DNA from 2 places in the Pengzhenrongella sp. genome. Region 2 is predicted to be linked to the other one. Evidence: predicted binding sites of a transcription regulator. Region 2 holds the regulator's gene; the other holds the start of a gene.
The links. Region 2 encodes Rex, which represses fermentation and respiration genes when NADH is low (regulators of the CRP and FNR family bind a similar motif). Its sites were predicted from a motif close to CTTGTGAANNNNTTCACAAG; they were not measured.
Positions count from the first base shown of each region.

Region 1: a site for Rex is predicted at 4,999-5,018, ahead of VIM26_RS00040 (geranylgeranyl reductase family protein). Genes of this name have one in related genera too.

Region 1 covers NZ_DATCNW010000002.1:2,170-10,174, reverse strand. The annotation lists gene VIM26_RS00055 (trypsin-like peptidase domain-containing protein) at 1-1,804, shown strand, start outside; gene VIM26_RS00050 (isochorismate synthase) at 2,444-3,808, opposite strand; gene VIM26_RS00045 (demethylmenaquinone methyltransferase) at 4,241-4,936, shown strand; gene VIM26_RS00040 (geranylgeranyl reductase family protein) at 5,039-6,325, shown strand; gene VIM26_RS00035 (NADH-quinone oxidoreductase subunit A) at 6,384-6,746, shown strand; gene VIM26_RS00030 (NADH-quinone oxidoreductase subunit B family protein) at 6,785-7,339, shown strand; gene VIM26_RS00025 (NADH-quinone oxidoreductase subunit C) at 7,336-8,005, shown strand, end outside.
Region 2 covers NZ_DATCNW010000458.1:583-8,587, forward strand. The annotation lists gene VIM26_RS25715 (alpha-N-arabinofuranosidase) at 84-1,589, shown strand; gene VIM26_RS25720 (HAD-IB family hydrolase) at 1,705-2,517, opposite strand; gene VIM26_RS25725 (glutaredoxin family protein) at 2,553-2,816, shown strand; gene VIM26_RS25730 (redox-sensing transcriptional repressor Rex) at 2,813-3,487, shown strand; gene VIM26_RS25735 (YceI family protein) at 3,594-4,148, opposite strand; gene VIM26_RS25740 (MarR family winged helix-turn-helix transcriptional regulator) at 4,328-4,813, shown strand; gene VIM26_RS25745 (histidine phosphatase family protein) at 4,888-5,526, shown strand; gene VIM26_RS25750 (TlpA disulfide reductase family protein) at 5,523-6,128, shown strand; gene VIM26_RS25755 (cytochrome c biogenesis CcdA family protein) at 6,140-7,051, shown strand; gene resB (cytochrome c biogenesis protein ResB) at 7,051-8,005, shown strand, end outside.

The sequences.
Region 1 (8,005 bases), on a different contig from region 2:
GCGCGCCGGCGCCGAAGGGGCTGGATCGGCATCCGGCTCCGAGTCGACCCAGCAGGTGCCGGTCGAGGCCACGCAACAGGTCCCGGTCAACCCGACCCAGCAGTTCCCGCCGCCGCCCGTGGCGCAGCAGCCGCCGGCAGAGCAGCCTGTGGCACAGCAGCCGCCGACACAGCAGCCAGCGGCGCCGCAGCCGCCGACACAGCAGCCCGCGGCGCAGCAGCCGTGGGTACAGCAGCCGCCGGCACAGCAGCCGCCCGCGCCGCAGCCGCCCGTGCAGCACCAGGCCGAGCGGCCGACCAGCGCGCCGCAGATGTCGACGGGCTGGGGCCACCCCGCACCGCAGCCACCTGTCGGCTGGGGTGCCCCGGCAGCGGCCCAGCCCGCGCCGGTCCAGCCGGACGCGTCCAGCAACCCGTTCGCGGCGCCCGGTCCGAACCCGCACGCCACGAACCCGCAGGCGGGCTACCCGCAGGCGGGCTACCCGCAGGCGGGCTACCAACAGGCTGGGTTCCCGCAGGCCGGTTACCCGCAGCCCCCTTACCCGCCGGCCGGCTACCCCGTCGACCCCGCGACCTCCGCCGCGCCGTCGGGCACCACGAAGGTGCGCCCACAGCGGCTCTGGGTGAGCGTGGTCGGTGCCGCGGCGGCCGCCGCGCTGATTGCCTCGTTCGCCACGGCGGGGTTCACGGGCGCCTTCGACAACAACAACTCCAAGAACGCCACGCCCGCCTCGCTCTCGACCCTCGGCACGACCACCCCTGACACCGCGCCGGTGTCCGGCTCGAGCTCCGACAGCCCCGACTGGGAGAAGGTCGCGTCTGCGGTCTCGTCCTCGGTCGTCGCCATCCAGGTCACGACGACGAACGGCGGCGCGGAAGGCTCGGGCGTCATCATCGACAAGGCCGGGCACATCCTCACCAACAACCACGTCGTCTCCGGTGCGGACTCCGTCCAGGTCACCCTCAGCGATGGGCGGCTGTACAAGGCGAAGATCGTCGGCACCGACCCGACGTCGGACCTCGCCGTGGTGAAGCTCACCAACGGGCCGAAGGACCTGTCCCCGGCCGCGCTCGGCGCCTCGGACTCCGCCGTCGTCGGCGAGCCCGTGATGGCCGTGGGCAACCCGCTCGGGCTTGCGAACACGGTCACCACAGGCATCGTGTCCGCCGTCGATCGGCCGGTCTCCGCGTCGGCCGAGACGGGCAATGACGTCGTCGTGACGAACGCGATCCAGATCGACGCCGCGATCAACCCCGGCAACAGCGGCGGCCCGCTGTTCGACGCGAAGGGCCGCGTGCTCGGCATCACGTCGTCGATCGCGACGCTCTCGGGCAGCAGCGGCACGTCCGGTTCGATCGGGCTCGGCTTCGCCATCCCCATCAACCTGGCCCGGAACATCGCCGCCCAGCTCGTCAAGACCGGCACGGCCGAGCACGCGTTCCTCGGGGTGTCGCTCACCGACGGCAAGGCGACCGCCGACGGTGTCACCCGCCAGGGCGCCGACGTCAAGGAGGTCTCCTCCGGCTCACCGGCCGCCGACGCCGGGATCAAGACCGGCGACGTCGTCGTGGCGATCAACTCCAAGCCCGTCGCGGGAGCGGAGTCCCTGACCGCCTACGTCCGCGAGCTCGCCGCGAAGTCCACGGCCAAGCTGACCGTGGTGCGCAGCGGCAAGGCGCTCGACATCAACGTCACGCTCGCCGCGAAGGCAGCCACGGCCGATAGCTCGGGCAGCGGATCGAACGGCGGCACCGGCCAGGGCCAGGGCGGCCAGAACCCGTTCGGCCAGGGCAACAACGGCTAGGAGGACCGAGGCCCCGCGCTCCGAATCCCCCAACCCCGAGCGGTGACGTCCCCCAGGACGTCACCGCTCGGCCGTGCAACCGCCCGGACCCCGCCGCCGAACATGGAGGTTGAGGTCGACGGCGCACCCTGCCGCCGAACATGGAGGTTGAGGTTGAGGTCGAGGTCGAACTCGGAGTCTGAGGTTGAACTCGCACACTGTCGTGTCCGAGTTCGACGTAGACCTCCGAGTTCGAGCGCTCTCAAACCCCGCTCGCCGACCCGCTGCTCGGCCTGCCGCTCGACGTCAGTGCAGCGCTCTGTGCAGCGAAAGTGCACCAAAACGACTCATTCACTGCACTCTGGCTGCACTGAGAGATGCACTGAGCCCGCTCACTGACGAGACTGACGGGCTGACCCCGGCGTTGAGCTCACCGGCTACCGGCGAGCCGGTCGGCCGGCGAGCCGGCGACCAGCTCGGCCCGCGAGTCGGTCAGCCACCCACGAGTTCGTCATCTATCCGTGAGTTCGCCGGTCGAAACCGACGAGCTCGCATCAAATTGACGAATTCGGCGTCCAGGATCGCGACTTGGGAGTAGCCAGGCGGGAGGCTGGTGGGCGAGGGGCGGCCGCGCGGGGATTTGCGCGTGTGCCGGCCCGGTCAGTCTGAGGCTAGGGCGCTGCGCATGGGGATGAGCTTCGCCTCGGACTCCGCGAGCTCGGCCGCCGGATTCGATGCCGCGACGACGCCGCAGCCGGCGAACAGCCGGATGCGTCGGGGGTCGTCGGGGTCCATCTCGGCGGAGCGCAGCGCGATGCCCCACTCGCCGTCGCCGTCGGCCCCGAACCAGCCGACTGGACCGGCGTAGCGGGCCCGTTCCATGCCTTCGATCCGGCCGATCAGCTCGCGCGCGGCCTGGGTCGGCGTGCCGCAGACGGCGGCCGTTGGGTGCAGTGCCGCCGCGAGCGCGAGGCTCGACGGCGCGCCCGAGTGGCCGGGCCCGCTGGAGCCCGCGAGCCCGCCCGTGTGACCAAGGCCACCCGCGTGACCGGGGTCCGCGGCTGCCAGAACCCCCGTCACGTCGCTCGCCAGGTGCAGCACGTTCGGCAGGTGCAGGACGAACGGCACGTCGGGCACGTTGGTCGAGGAGCAGAACGGCGCGAGCGCGTCGGCCACCGAGGACACTGCGTACTCGTGCTCCTCGAGGTCCTTCGAGGAATGCGCGAGGATCGCCGCGCGGGCCAGGTCGGCGTCGTCGTCGCCGGTGCGGCGGATGGTCCCGGCGAGCACCCGCGAGGTGACCAGGCCCTTCTCGCTGCGCACGAGCAGCTCGGGGGTCGCGCCGAGCATGCCGTCGACGCTGAACGTCCAGCACGACGGGTAGCCGTCCGCGAGCCGGTCCAGCACCCAGCGCGGGTCGAGCGGGTGATCGGTCCGGGCGACCACGTCGCGCGCGAGCACGACCTTGTCGACCTCGCCCGCACGGATCGCGGCCACGGCGCGCGCGACGACGTGCAGCCAGCCGTCCGCACTGACCGCGCCGTCGGCGAACGTGACTGCTCCCGGCGAGGTCACAGGCGTGCGGCCGCGTGCCACGGCGGCGAGTGAGGGTGCGGCCCCGATCCGCGCGCCGGTCTCGATCGTGGTCAGCCAGCTGGTCCCGCCGCGGCGCCCGACGACGACCTCGGGCACCACCACGACCCCGCCGGCGGGGGAGTCCTCGTCGAACGCGAACGACCCGAACGCGACCGCGCCCGTGCCGGGCAGGTGCACCTCGTCGCGCACGACGGCGTGGGAGAGCACCTCGTGCCATGCGCGCTCGGCGTCGGCGAACCGGTCCGGGCCGGTGACCGGCACTCGGAGCACCTCGCCCCAGCCCACGATGCCGTCCCCGCGGCGCACCCAGGCGAGCGCCGCGTCGCGCGGCAGCAGATCGAGCAGGGCGCCGGGATCGTCGATCCGCACCGTCCGCACCACGAGGGGCTGCGGGACGGCGCCGGCGGCCGGGCTGGACGAAGTGGTCATCCCCCCAACCCTAAGACCGCCCCCGCCAACCTTCTCCCGCAGCCCCTGCCCGACGACGACCCGCGCGCCCCGTCGTTTGCCCCGACCTGCCCGCCCCGTCGCACCCCGTGCCCGACGTAGCCCCGTCGCAGCCCCGCCCGACGTCGCCCCCGTCGCAATCCCGCCCTCCCGCCGCCGACCCGCCTCGTTGTCTCGCTGGTTGCAGCCGATGTGCGCCCGAGCGCACTTTCGCTGCAACCAGCACCGCAACCAGCGCGCGCTCACCCCTGTCCCCGACGACGACCCTCGCCCTCGCCCCGTGTGCGCCCCCGCCGCCACCCGACCCGTGCACCTGACGTGGGCGATTGGCGAGGGGGCCGGGAATGGCACACCGGGGACGTACATCGGGCGAGGGGGGGGTTTTGAGGCTGTCGGACCTGAGACGATGGGCGCATGTCGCGTGCAAGCCTGGACAAGCAGCCCCACGAGGTCGCCGAGATGTTCGACGGCATCGCCTCCCGCTACGACCTCACGAACGATGTGATGTCCCTCGGTCAGGATCGGCGCTGGCGCGCGGCGACCATCCGCGCGCTGGGCGTCCAAGCCGGCGACCGGGTGCTGGACCTCGCGGCCGGCACGGGCACCTCGAGCGTGCCGCTCGCGGACGCCGGGGTCGACGTCGTGCCGTGCGACTTCTCCTACGGGATGCTCGCGGTCGGCAAGCGGCGCCGGCCGGACCTCGGGTTCGTCGCGGGCGACGCCACCAGGCTGCCGTTCGCCGACGAGTCGTTCGACGCCGTGACGATCTCGTTCGGCCTGCGCAACGTCGTCGACACCGACGCCGCGCTGCGCGAGATGCTGCGCGTCACGCGCCCGGGCGGGCGGCTCGTGGTGTGCGAGTTCTCGCACGCGACGCTCGCGCCGTTCCGGACGGTCTACGAGAACTATCTGATGCGGGCGCTGCCGGTGATCGCGCGCGCGGTGTCCAAGGAGACGGACGCGTACGCGTACCTGTCCGAGTCGATCCGGTCCTGGCCCGACCAGCGCGCGCTCGGCCACCTGCTGCGCGCGGCGGGCTGGCGGGACGTCGCCTACCGCAACCTGTCCGGCGGTATCGTCGCGCTGCACAGGGGGACTCGGCCGCTCTAGAGCGGGAAATATCGCTCTGGGCAGAAAGTCCCTCGCGCCTGGCTTACAGTGGTGCGCTGGCGTACGTGAACTTCTTCACAAGAGGGCGGGACAGTGAGTCAGATGGGCACCGATGACGCGGATGTCATCGTCGTAGGAGCCGGCCCTGCCGGTTCCACGGCCGCCTATTACTGCGCCTGCGCCGGCCTGACCGTGCTCCTGCTGGAGAAGGCCTCGTTCCCCCGCGACAAGGTCTGCGGCGACGGACTGACCCCGCGCGCGACGCGCGAGATGGTCGCCATGGGCCTGCCGATCCGCGAGGAGGACGGCTGGATCCGCAACGCCGGCCTGCGCGTCATCGGCGGCGGGCACCGCCTGGAGTTGCCGTGGCCCGAGCTGTCGAGCTACCCCGCGTACGGCCTCGCGAAGACCCGGATGAGCCTGGACCACGCCCTGGTCGAGCATGCCCGATCCGCCGGCGCCAAGCTGCTCGAACGAACGAACGTCACCGGGCCGGTGCTCGACGAGCGCACCGGCCGGGTCGTGGGCGTCACCGCTCGCCCCGTCGACGACAACGGCCGCCGCAGCGGCGACGAGATCACCTACCGCGCCCCCGTCGTCATCGCGGCCGACGGCGTCTCGGCGCGCCTGCCGCTCGCGCTCGGGCTCGAGAAGCGGATGGACCGCCCCATGGGGGTGGCCGTGCGCACGTACTTCACGACCCCGCGGCACCAGGACCCGATGATGGAGAGCCACCTCGAGCTCTGGGACGGTGAGCCGCACAAGTCGAACCTGATGCCCGGGTACGGCTGGATCTTCGCCCTCGGCGACGGCACCGCGAACGTGGGCCTGGGCAGCGTGAGCTCGACCGCCGCGGCGACCAAGGTGGACTACAAGGACCTGTTCGCGAAGTGGATGGCGAACGCCCCCAAGGAGTGGGAGTTCACTCCCGAGAACCAGATCGGGCCGGTCCGCGGCGCGGCGCTGCCGATGGGCTTCAACCGCACCCCGCTGTACACCCGCGGGCTGATGCTCGTCGGGGACTCCGGTGGCATGGTCAGCCCGTTCAACGGCGAGGGCATCGCCTACGCGATGCAGGCCGGCCGGGTCGCCGCGGACGCCATCGTGCAGGCCAAGGCCCGGACCACGGACTCGGCGCGCGAGCGGGCGCTGGAGACCTACCCGCGCATCATGCGCGAGGACCTGGGCGGGTACTACACGCTCGGTCGCTACTTCGTGAAGCTCATCGAGCACCCGCAGATCATGCGGATCTGCACCAAGTACGGGCTGTCCCGGCCGTTGCTCATGCGCTTCACGCTCAAGCTGCTCTCGGACTGCTACGAACCGCGGGGCGGCGACATGGTGGACCGGGTCATCTCGGGCCTGAGCAGATTGGCGCCGGCCGCATGAGCACGAGCACGAGCACGACCAGCACATCGACCCACCGTCCCCGCAGGAGAGGCCCACGATGACGAATCCCTACGTCCCCATCTTGGTGATGATGGCCGTCGCGGCAGTGATGGCCCTCGGCGGGGTCGCGACGAGCATGATCATCGGCCCCAAGCGCTACAACCGCGCCAAGCTCGAGGCGTACGAGTGCGGCATCGAGCCCACGCCGCACGCCATCGGCGGCGGCCGGTTCCCGATCAAGTACTACCTGGTCGCGATGACGTTCATCATCTTCGACATCGAGGTCGTGTTCCTCTACCCGTGGGCCGTGAACTTCACCGAGCTCGCGATGTACGGACTCGTGGCGATGCTGGTGTTCCTCGTGATGATCACGGTGCCGTTCGTGTACGAATGGCGCCGCGGAGGATTCGAGTGGGAGTGACCGCAGCCGTGGAAGACATCGTTGGAGGGCAGGCATAGATGGGTATCGAAGAGGCAGCGCCGTCCGGCTTCTTGCTGACCACGGTGGAGAACCTCGCGGGGTACTTCCGCAAGGGTTCGCTGTGGCCGGTCACGTTCGGCCTGGCATGTTGTGCGATCGAGATGATGGCGACCGGCGGGCCCCGCTACGACCTGTCCCGCTTCGGCATGGAGGTCTTCCGCGCCTCGCCGCGCCAGGCCGACCTGATGATCGTCGCCGGTCGCGTCAGCCAGAAGATGGCCCCCGTGGTCCGCCAGGTCTACGACCAGATGCCGGAGCCCAAGTGGGTGCTCTCGATGGGCGTCTGCGCGTCCTCGGGCGGCATGTTCAACAACTACGCGATCGTGCAGGGCGTCGACCACATCGTGCCGGTCGACATCTACCTGCCGGGCTGTCCGCCGCGCCCGGAGATGCTGATCAACGCGATCCTCGCGCTGCACGACCAGATCCAGACCGCCCCGCTCGGCGTGAACCGCCACGAGGCTGCGCGCGTCGCCGAGGCCGCTGCGCTCGAGGCCACCCCGACCTCGCACCTGAAGGGCCTCCTCCCGTGAGCGACGACGACGCGACCCGCAAGGCGACCGAGCTCGCCCAGCAACAGCACGGCCCGCCCGCGGGCGACCGCCCCCGCCTGGAGGTCGTCGACGTCCGCAAGGGCATGTTTGGCGCCGAGGGTGCCGGCGACACGTCCGGCTACGGCGGCCTGGTCCGCGAGATCACGATGCCCGGACAGAGCGAGCGCCCCTACGGCGGCTGGTTCGACGGCTGCGTCGACGTGCTCGCCGAGGTCCTCGGCGAGAAGGGCATCCCGTTCGCGGACGCCGTCGAGAAGGTCGTCGTCGACCGCGGTGAGCTGACGCTGTTCATCGCCGGAGCGAACCTCGTGCCGGTGTGCCAGGCGCTGCGCGACGACCAGGACCTGCGGTTCGAGCTGAGCCTGGGCGTGTCCGGCGTGCACTACCCGCACGAGACGGGCCGCGAGCTGCACGCCGTCTACCACCTGACCTCGGTCACCCACTCGCGCAGCCTGCGCCTGGAGGTCGCGGTGCCCGACGGCGACCCGCACCTGCCCTCCACCGTCGCGGTCTACCCCGCGAACGACTGGCACGAGCGCGAGACCTGGGACTTCTTCGGGATCGTGTTCGACGGCCACCCCGCCCTGGCCCGCATCGAGATGCCCGACGACTGGCCGGGTCACCCACAGCGTAAGGACTACCCCC
Region 2 (8,005 bases):
GGGGTCGGCAGGGGGTTGACGGGGGATCGGTCGTCCGGGATCGTGGCGTAGTACAACGATGTACATCCAGGAGGACACCCCGCATGCTGACCGCTTCCCTCACCCTTGATCCCGCGTTCACGGTCGCGCCGGTGCGACGACGGACGTTCGGGTCGTTCATCGAGCACCTCGGGCGCTGCGTGTACACGGGGATCCACGACCCGGGACACCCGACTGCCGACGCAGACGGTTTCCGAGGCGACGTCGTCGACCTCACCCGCGAGCTGGGCGTCTCGACCGTGCGCTACCCCGGCGGGAACTTCGTCTCCGGCTACCGCTGGGAGGACGGCGTCGGGCCGGTGGCGAAGCGCCCGGCGCGCCTGGACCTGGCCTGGCACAGCACCGAGCCGAACACGGTCGGGGTGGACGAGTTCATCACGTGGTGCCGCGCGGCCGACGTCGAGCCGATGATCGCGGTCAACCTCGGCACGCGGGGGGTCCAGGAGGCCCTCGACCTGCTCGAGTACTGCAACGTCGCCTCCGGGACGCACTTCTCCGACCTGCGGCGCGCCAACGGGTCGCAGGCCCCGCACAACGTGCGCATGTGGTGCCTGGGTAACGAGATGGACGGCCCCTGGCAGACGGGCCACAAGACCGCGACCGAGTACGCGCGGCTCGCGACCGAGACCGCGCGTGCGATGCGGATGATCGACCCGGACCTCGAGCTCGTCGTGTGCGGCAGCTCCGGCTCGGGGATGCCGACGTTCGGCACCTGGGAGGCGACCGTGCTCGCGGAGGCCTACGAGCAGGTCGACCTCATCTCGGCGCACGCCTACTACCACGAGGAGGACGGCGACCTCGCGAGCTTCCTCGGCTCGGCGATCGACATGGACCGGTTCATCGAGGACGTCGTCGCGACGGCGGACGCGGTGCGCGCGGCCAAGAAGCTCACCAAGCGCATCCACATCTCGTTCGACGAGTGGAACGTCTGGTACACCGGTGCCGCCGCCTCCGTCCTGCCGACCGACGGCTCTTGGCCGGTCGCGCCGGCGCTGCTCGAGGACCACTACAACGTGGCCGACGCCGTCGTCGTCGGGAACCTGTTGATCTCGCTGCTGCGGCACTCCGACCGGGTGCGGTCGGCGAGCCTCGCCCAGCTGGTGAACGTCATCGCGCCGATCATGACCGAGCCGGGCGGGCGCATCTGGCGCCAGACGACGTTCCATCCGTTCGCGCTCACCTCGAGGTGGGCCGTGGGGGACGTGCTCCGGGTCGAGCTCGCCAGCCCCGCGACGCAGACCGCGAAATTCGGCAGCACCCCGCTCGTGGACGCCGTCGCGACGCGTGATCCGAAGACCGGGGCGGTCGCCGTGTTCGCCGTGAACCGTTCGCTCACCGAGTCGCTCGTGCTCGACGTCGACCTGCGGGCGCTCGGCGCGATCGAGCTCGAGGAGTGCCTGACGCTCGCGAACCCCGACCCGCACGCGCACGCCTCCGTCGACGACGAGACCACGCTGGTCCCGAGGGAGAACACCGACGTCAAGCGCGAGGGCGACCGCCTCCGCGTCGAGCTCCCCCCGGTCTCCTGGACCATGCTCCGCCTCTCCTGACCCCGCCGGTCCCCCCGAAGCGCCCGCCGAGGTAGTACCGCCCACGCGAGATAGAGCCCTGCACGGCTCTACCTCGGCGCGGGGGTACTACCTCGGCGGGTCGGGCGGGCTCGGCTCAGCCGCGAAAGGAGCGGCCGATCGAGCGCAGGACCAGGCCGACCACCCAGGCCAGGCCCGCCCAGCTGGCGGCGTTGATGCCCTTCTTCGCGGCCCGGCGCCGGCCGCGGAACTCCCGCACCGGCCAGCCGGCAACCTGGGCGTGCCTGCGCAGGCGCGGATCGGGGTTGATCGCGCACGGGTGGCCGACGGTGGACAGGATCGGCACGTCGTTCGCGGAGTCACCGTAGGCGTAGGAGGCGTTCAGGTCGATGCCCTCGCGTTCCGCCAGCTCGCGGACCGCGCTCGCCTTGGCCTCGCCGTGCACCAGGGCGCCCACGAGCCGGCCGGTGTAGAACCCGTCCTTGTGCTCGGCGACCGTGCCGAGGCACCCCGTCGCGCCCAGTCGGCGCGCGATGAGGTTGCCGATCTCGACCGGTGTCGCGGTCACCAGCCAGACCTCGCGGCCGGCCGCGAGGTGGTCGTCGAGCAGCTGGCGCGTGCCGGGATAGATCCGCAGCTCGAGGACCTGGTCGTAGACCTCCTCGCCGATGGCGACCACCTCGGCGACCGAGTGTCCCTTCATGATGCTCAGCGCGCGGGACCGGATCTCGTCGATCTGGTCCTTGTTCTCACCGAGCAGCTGGTAGCGCATGTTGTGCGCGAACGCCCGCACGAGGTCGCGGTAGCGGAAGAACCCGCGCCGATGCAGGCCCATCGCGAGATGGAACGCGCTTGCCCCGCGGATGATCGTGTTGTCCACGTCGAAGAAGGCGGCCGTCGTCCTCGCGGGTACGGGGGTGCCGGCTTCGGCAGTCGATAGCTCGGGCACTGCTCCACTCTATCGACGGCGCCTAGTGTTGGCTCATGACTGACGACGCGGCGCGGGTTGTTCTGTACGGCCGCAGCGGCTGCCACCTGTGTGACGAGGCGCGCCTGGTCGTCGCTGACGCGGCGGCCACGGCGGGGGCGGGCTGGATCGAGATCGACGTCGACGCGGCCGACGACGGCGGTGTGCTCGAGCGCGAGTACGGCGAGCAGGTGCCGGTCGTCCTGGTCGACGGGATCCAGCGCGGGTTCTGGCGCATCGACCCCGACCGGCTGGCCACGGCCCTGCGGACCCCGCGATGAGCGCGGTCGTGCGGCCCGCCGCCGACGGGTCGGTCGCGCGGCGGGTGCCGCCCGCAACGGTCGGGCGCCTACCCGGATACCTGCGGGCCCTGGCGGTGCTCGCGGCCGACGGCGTCGGCACGGTCTCCTCGCGCACGCTCGCGGCCGCCGCCGGCGTCGGCTCGGCCCAGCTGCGCAAGGACCTGTCCTGCCTGGGCTCGCACGGCACCCGCGGGGTGGGCTACGACGTCGAGCACCTGAGCCGGCGGCTGACGGTCGTGCTCGGGCTGACGAGCCGGCGCGGCGTCGTGATCGTCGGGATCGGGCACCTGGGCCATGCGCTGGCCAACTACTCGGGCCTCGCCGGACGCGACTTCGCCGTCGTCGGCCTGGTCGACGCCGATCCGCGGGTGGTCGGCACGACCGTCGCCGGCCTGGAGGTGCAGCCCGCCGAGCGGCTCGCGCAGGTCATCGCCGAGGGCGCCGCGACGATCGCGGTGATCTCGACGCCGGCCGAGGTCGCGCAGGACGTGTGCGACGCCGTGATCGCGGCCGGGGTGAGCGGGATCCTGAACTTCGCCCCGCGCGCGCTGCGGGTGCCGCCCGAGGTGGACCTGCGCTCGGTCGACCTCGGTTCGGAGCTGCAGATCCTGGCGTTCCATGACCGCAGAAAGTCCGAGCTCACCGGCTGACCCGCCGCCAAACACAGCAACGTCCGAGCGTTGACGTCCTATAGGACGTCAACGCTCGGACGTTGCGGGTGAATCTGCGGGTCGTGCGGGTGGTTCAGGGGCGAGCTCAGGCCGCCTTGATGGCCGAGATCTCGAGGTTGATCTTGACCTTGTCGCCGACCATGACGCCGCCGGCCTCGAGCGCCGCGTTCCAGGTCAGGCCGAAGTCCTTGCGCGAGATCTCCGTGTTGGCGGAGAAGCCGGCGCGGAGATTGCCGTAGACGTCCGTCGCGGTGCCGTTGAACTCGACGTTCAGGGCGACCGGGCGGGTCACGCCGTGGATCGTGAGGTCGCCGGTGACGACGCCCTCGGCACCGGAGCCCTCGACCGACGTGGACGCGAAGGTCCAGACCGGGAAGTTCTCGACGTCGAAGAAGTCGGCGCCCTGGAGGTGCCCGTCGCGACCGGCGTCGCGCGTGTTGATCGACGTGGCGTCGAGCGTGGCGGTGACGGCCGAGGCGGTGAGGTTCTCCCCGACCGTGATGGTGCCCTCGGTGATGCCGACGAAGCCGCGGACCTTGGAGATGCCGGCGTGGCGGACCGTGAAGCCGGCCTCGCTGTGCGACGGGTCAGCGGCCCAGGTGCCGGCGACGAGCTCGGTGGGAAGCGTGGTGACGGTCATGTGGATCTCCTTGAATCGGTTCGGCGCGTGTCGTGGATCCGGGGCGAACCCTGCTGATGCCTGAACACGCAAGTTCTTGTTAGTTGATATTTCTACTATAGTGAGGAGCAGAACGCAAGCCCGACGGGTGCTAGAACAGGATCTGTCGGTTCGAGACGAGTCCAGAGCAGGTACCCCAGATGTCGACGCAGTCCGTCACCACCCCTCGTTGGCTCTCCGCCGAGCAGCAGCGGCACTGGCGCGCCTACGTCGAGGGCGCCGCGCTCCTCAGCGAGGCCCTCGGTCGCCAGCTCGAGCGGGACGCCGATCTCGCGTCGACCGAGTACGAGCTGCTCGTGCGGCTCTCCGAGGCCCCGGATCGCACACTACGGATGTCGCTGATCGCCGCCGAACTCGCGCACTCGCGCAGCCGGATCACGCACACGATCCACCGGATGGAGGCGCGCGGCTTCGTCGAGCGCTTCGCGTGCGAGGCCGACGGCCGCGGCGTGAACTGCCGGATGACCGACGCCGGCCTCGCCTGGCTCGTGCAGGCCGCCCCCGGCCACGTCGAGGCTGTCCGCGCCGCCGTGGTGGACGTGCTCACCGACGACCAGCTCCGCGCGCTCGGGGACGCGATGGGTGCGGTGCGCGACGGGCTGCGTGCGCCGCAGAAGGCCAGGTAACACCGGTCCATCTCACACCGGCGCGCCCCGTCGGGCTGGCCTGAGCACTCAGCCACGTTTGCGACACTGTGCGCATGGCCCAGACCACTATTCATCTCCTGCGGCACGGCGAGGTCCACAACCCGGCGGGCGTGCTGTACGGACGGCTGCCCGGCTACGGGCTGTCGGACCTCGGCCGCGCCATGGCCGACCGCGTCGCGCGGCATGTCGCGGACCGCGACATCACGGTGCTCGTCGCCTCGCCGCTGCAGCGTGCCCAAGAGACTGCGGCGCCCATCGCGGCCGCCCTCGGGCTCGAGATCAAGCCCGACGAGCGGCTGCTCGAGGCCGAGAACCAGTTCGAGGGGCTGACCTTCGGAGTCGGCGACGGTTCCCTGAAGCACCCCAAGCTCTGGCCGCTGCTGCGCAACCCGTTCCGCCCGTCCTGGGGCGAGCCGTACCGCCAGCAGGCGGACCGGGTGCTCGCGGCGGTCGGCGCCGCTCGCGACCTCGCGAGCGGGCACGAGGCGCTGCTGGTCAGCCACCAGCTGCCGATCTGGGTGACCCGGCTCGCGCTGTCCGAGCGCCGGCTGTGGCACGACCCGCGGCACCGGGAGTGCTCGCTCGCGTCGCTCACCTCCCTGCACTTCGACGACGAGCGGCTCACCGGGATCCACTACACCGAGCCCGCCGCCGACCTGCTCCCGGGTGCTTCCGCGGTGGCCGGGGCGTGACTGGGATCGCCAGGCGAGTGCTCGCCGGGCTGGCCGTGGCGTCCCTCGCCCTCCTCGCGGGCTGCGCGGGCGGGACGAACGGCAGCAACGACACCGTCGACCAGGGGTACCAGTCGGGTGACGGCAGCACGAAGACCTGGCCCGCGAACGACCGCGGCGACCCGGTCGCGCTGGACGGCACCGACTACGAGGGCAAGGTCGTCGACCTCGCCGGCTCACGTGGCGGCGTCGTCGTGCTCAACACCTGGTACGCGGCCTGCCCGCCGTGCCGCAAGGAGGCCCCCGACCTGGTGGCGCTCGCAACCGGCTACGCAGGCAAGGGCGTGCGCTTCGTCGGCATCAACGGCACGGACGCAGCCGGTGCCGCGCAGGCGTTCGAGCGGACCTTCAAGGTGCCGTACCCCACGATCGAGGACGCCGACGGCCGCGCGATCGCGGCCCTGCAGGGCGCGGTGCCCGTGCAGGCCGTGCCGACGACGGTCGTGCTCGACCGCGACGGCCGGGTCGCCGCCCGCATCCTCGGCCTCGCCGACCGCTCCACGCTGCGGGCGCTGGTCGACGACGTGCTCGCGGAGCCGATGCCGACGAGCCCCGGGTCGTGAGCGCCGTGTCCATGGGGGTCCTCGGCGACCTCGGGAGCACCTTCGGGACGGCCGCGTTCTCCGGCTCGATGCTGCTGGCGGTCCCGGTCGCGCTGGTCGCCGGCCTGGTCTCGTTCGCGTCGCCGTGCGTGCTGCCGCTCGTGCCCGGGTACCTCGGCTACCTCGGCGGGATGAGCGGTGCCGTGGTGGGTCAGCCGTACGCCCGGTCGGGTGGCGCCCGGACGGGTAGCGCAAGCTCGGGTGACGCACGGTCGCAGACCGGTCGCGCCGGAGCGAGGAGCCCCGGCGTCGCGAGTTCGCGCAGCTCTCGCGGGACGCGCGGCGCCGGTCGGACGGGCGCCGCCGGCCGCAGCCGGCTGCTGCTCGGCGTCGCGCTGTTCATCGCCGGGTTCACCGTCGTGTTCGTCTCGCTGGGCACCCTGGCCGGCTCGCTCGGCGCCGAGCTCGGGCGCTTCGGGGGCCCGATCAGCCGTGTGCTCGGCGTCGTCGTGATCCTGATGGGCATCGCGTTCGCCGGCTTCATCCCGTTCCTCCAGCAGGACCGGCGCCTGCACGCGAGCCCGACCGCCGGGCTGTGGGGCGCGCCCGTGCTCGGCATCGTGTTCGGGCTCGGCTGGGCGCCGTGCATCGGCCCGACCCTCGCGGCGGTCATCGCCCTGTCGCTCGACGGCGGCTCAGCCGCGCGCGGCGCGCTGCTGTCGGTCGCGTACTGCATGGGCCTCGGCCTGCCGTTCCTGCTCATCGCGCTCGGGTTCCAGCGCAGCGCGCGGGTGCTCGCGTTCGTGCGCCGGCACCGGCTCGGCATCTCACGGCTCGGAGGCGCAATGCTGATCGTGATCGGACTGGCTCTGGTGAGCGGCCTGTGGGGTACCTGGACGCAGTCGTTGCAGGGCCTCATCGGCGGCTTCGAGCCGGTGGTCTGATGAGCTCCTACCGCCCCGAGGGCATCGACGACTCCTTCAGCCACGCGCCCACGCCCGAGAGCGAGGCGCCGGTCCTGCCCAAGCTCGGCTTCGTGGGCACGCTGCGCTTCGTGTGGCGCCAGCTCATGAGCATGCGCGTCGCGCTCATGCTGCTGATGCTGCTCGCGGTGGCCGCCGTGCCCGGGTCCGTGCTGCCGCAGCGGCCCGTCGACCCCGCGAAGGTCGCCGCCTACCTGTCCGACCACCCGAGCACCGGCGTCTGGCTCGACCGGATCGGCGCGTTCGACGTCTACTCCTCCGTGTGGTTCTCGGCGATCTACCTGCTGCTGTTCGTGTCGCTGGTCGGCTGCATCGTGCCGCGCACCCGCGCGCACCTGAGCGCCGTCTGGGCCCGCCCGCCGCGCACCCCGCGCCGGTTCGACCGGTTCCCGGCGCGCGCCGCCGCGACGACGCCGGCCGGCCCGCGCGCCGTCGTCGACGCGGCCGCGCTCGCGCTACGCGGTCGTTGGCGCTGGCTGCCGCGGTTCCGGGTCGACGTGCGCGAGGAGAAGCCGCCCGTCGGCGACGGCGAGGGGACCTGGACCGCCGCCGCCGAGCGCGGGTACGTGCGCGAGACGGGCAACCTCGTGTTCCACCTCGCGCTGCTCGGCCTGCTCGTCACGGTCGGCGCCGGCCAGTTCTTGCACTACCGGGGTCAGGCGATCGTCGTGCAGGACCGCGGCTTCGCGAACGCCGTCGTCGACTACAACACCTTCGAGAGCGGCACCGGCTTCGACCCCGCGAGCCTGACCCCGTTCACTCTCACCCTCGACAAGTTCGCGGCGCGGTTCGACCCCGAGTCCCTCGCCGCGCGGTACTTCCGCGCCGACGTCACGGTGCGCGAGCCGGACGGCACCGAACGTCCGGAGTCGATCAAGGTGAACCACCCGCTCGACGTCGACGGGGCGAAGATCT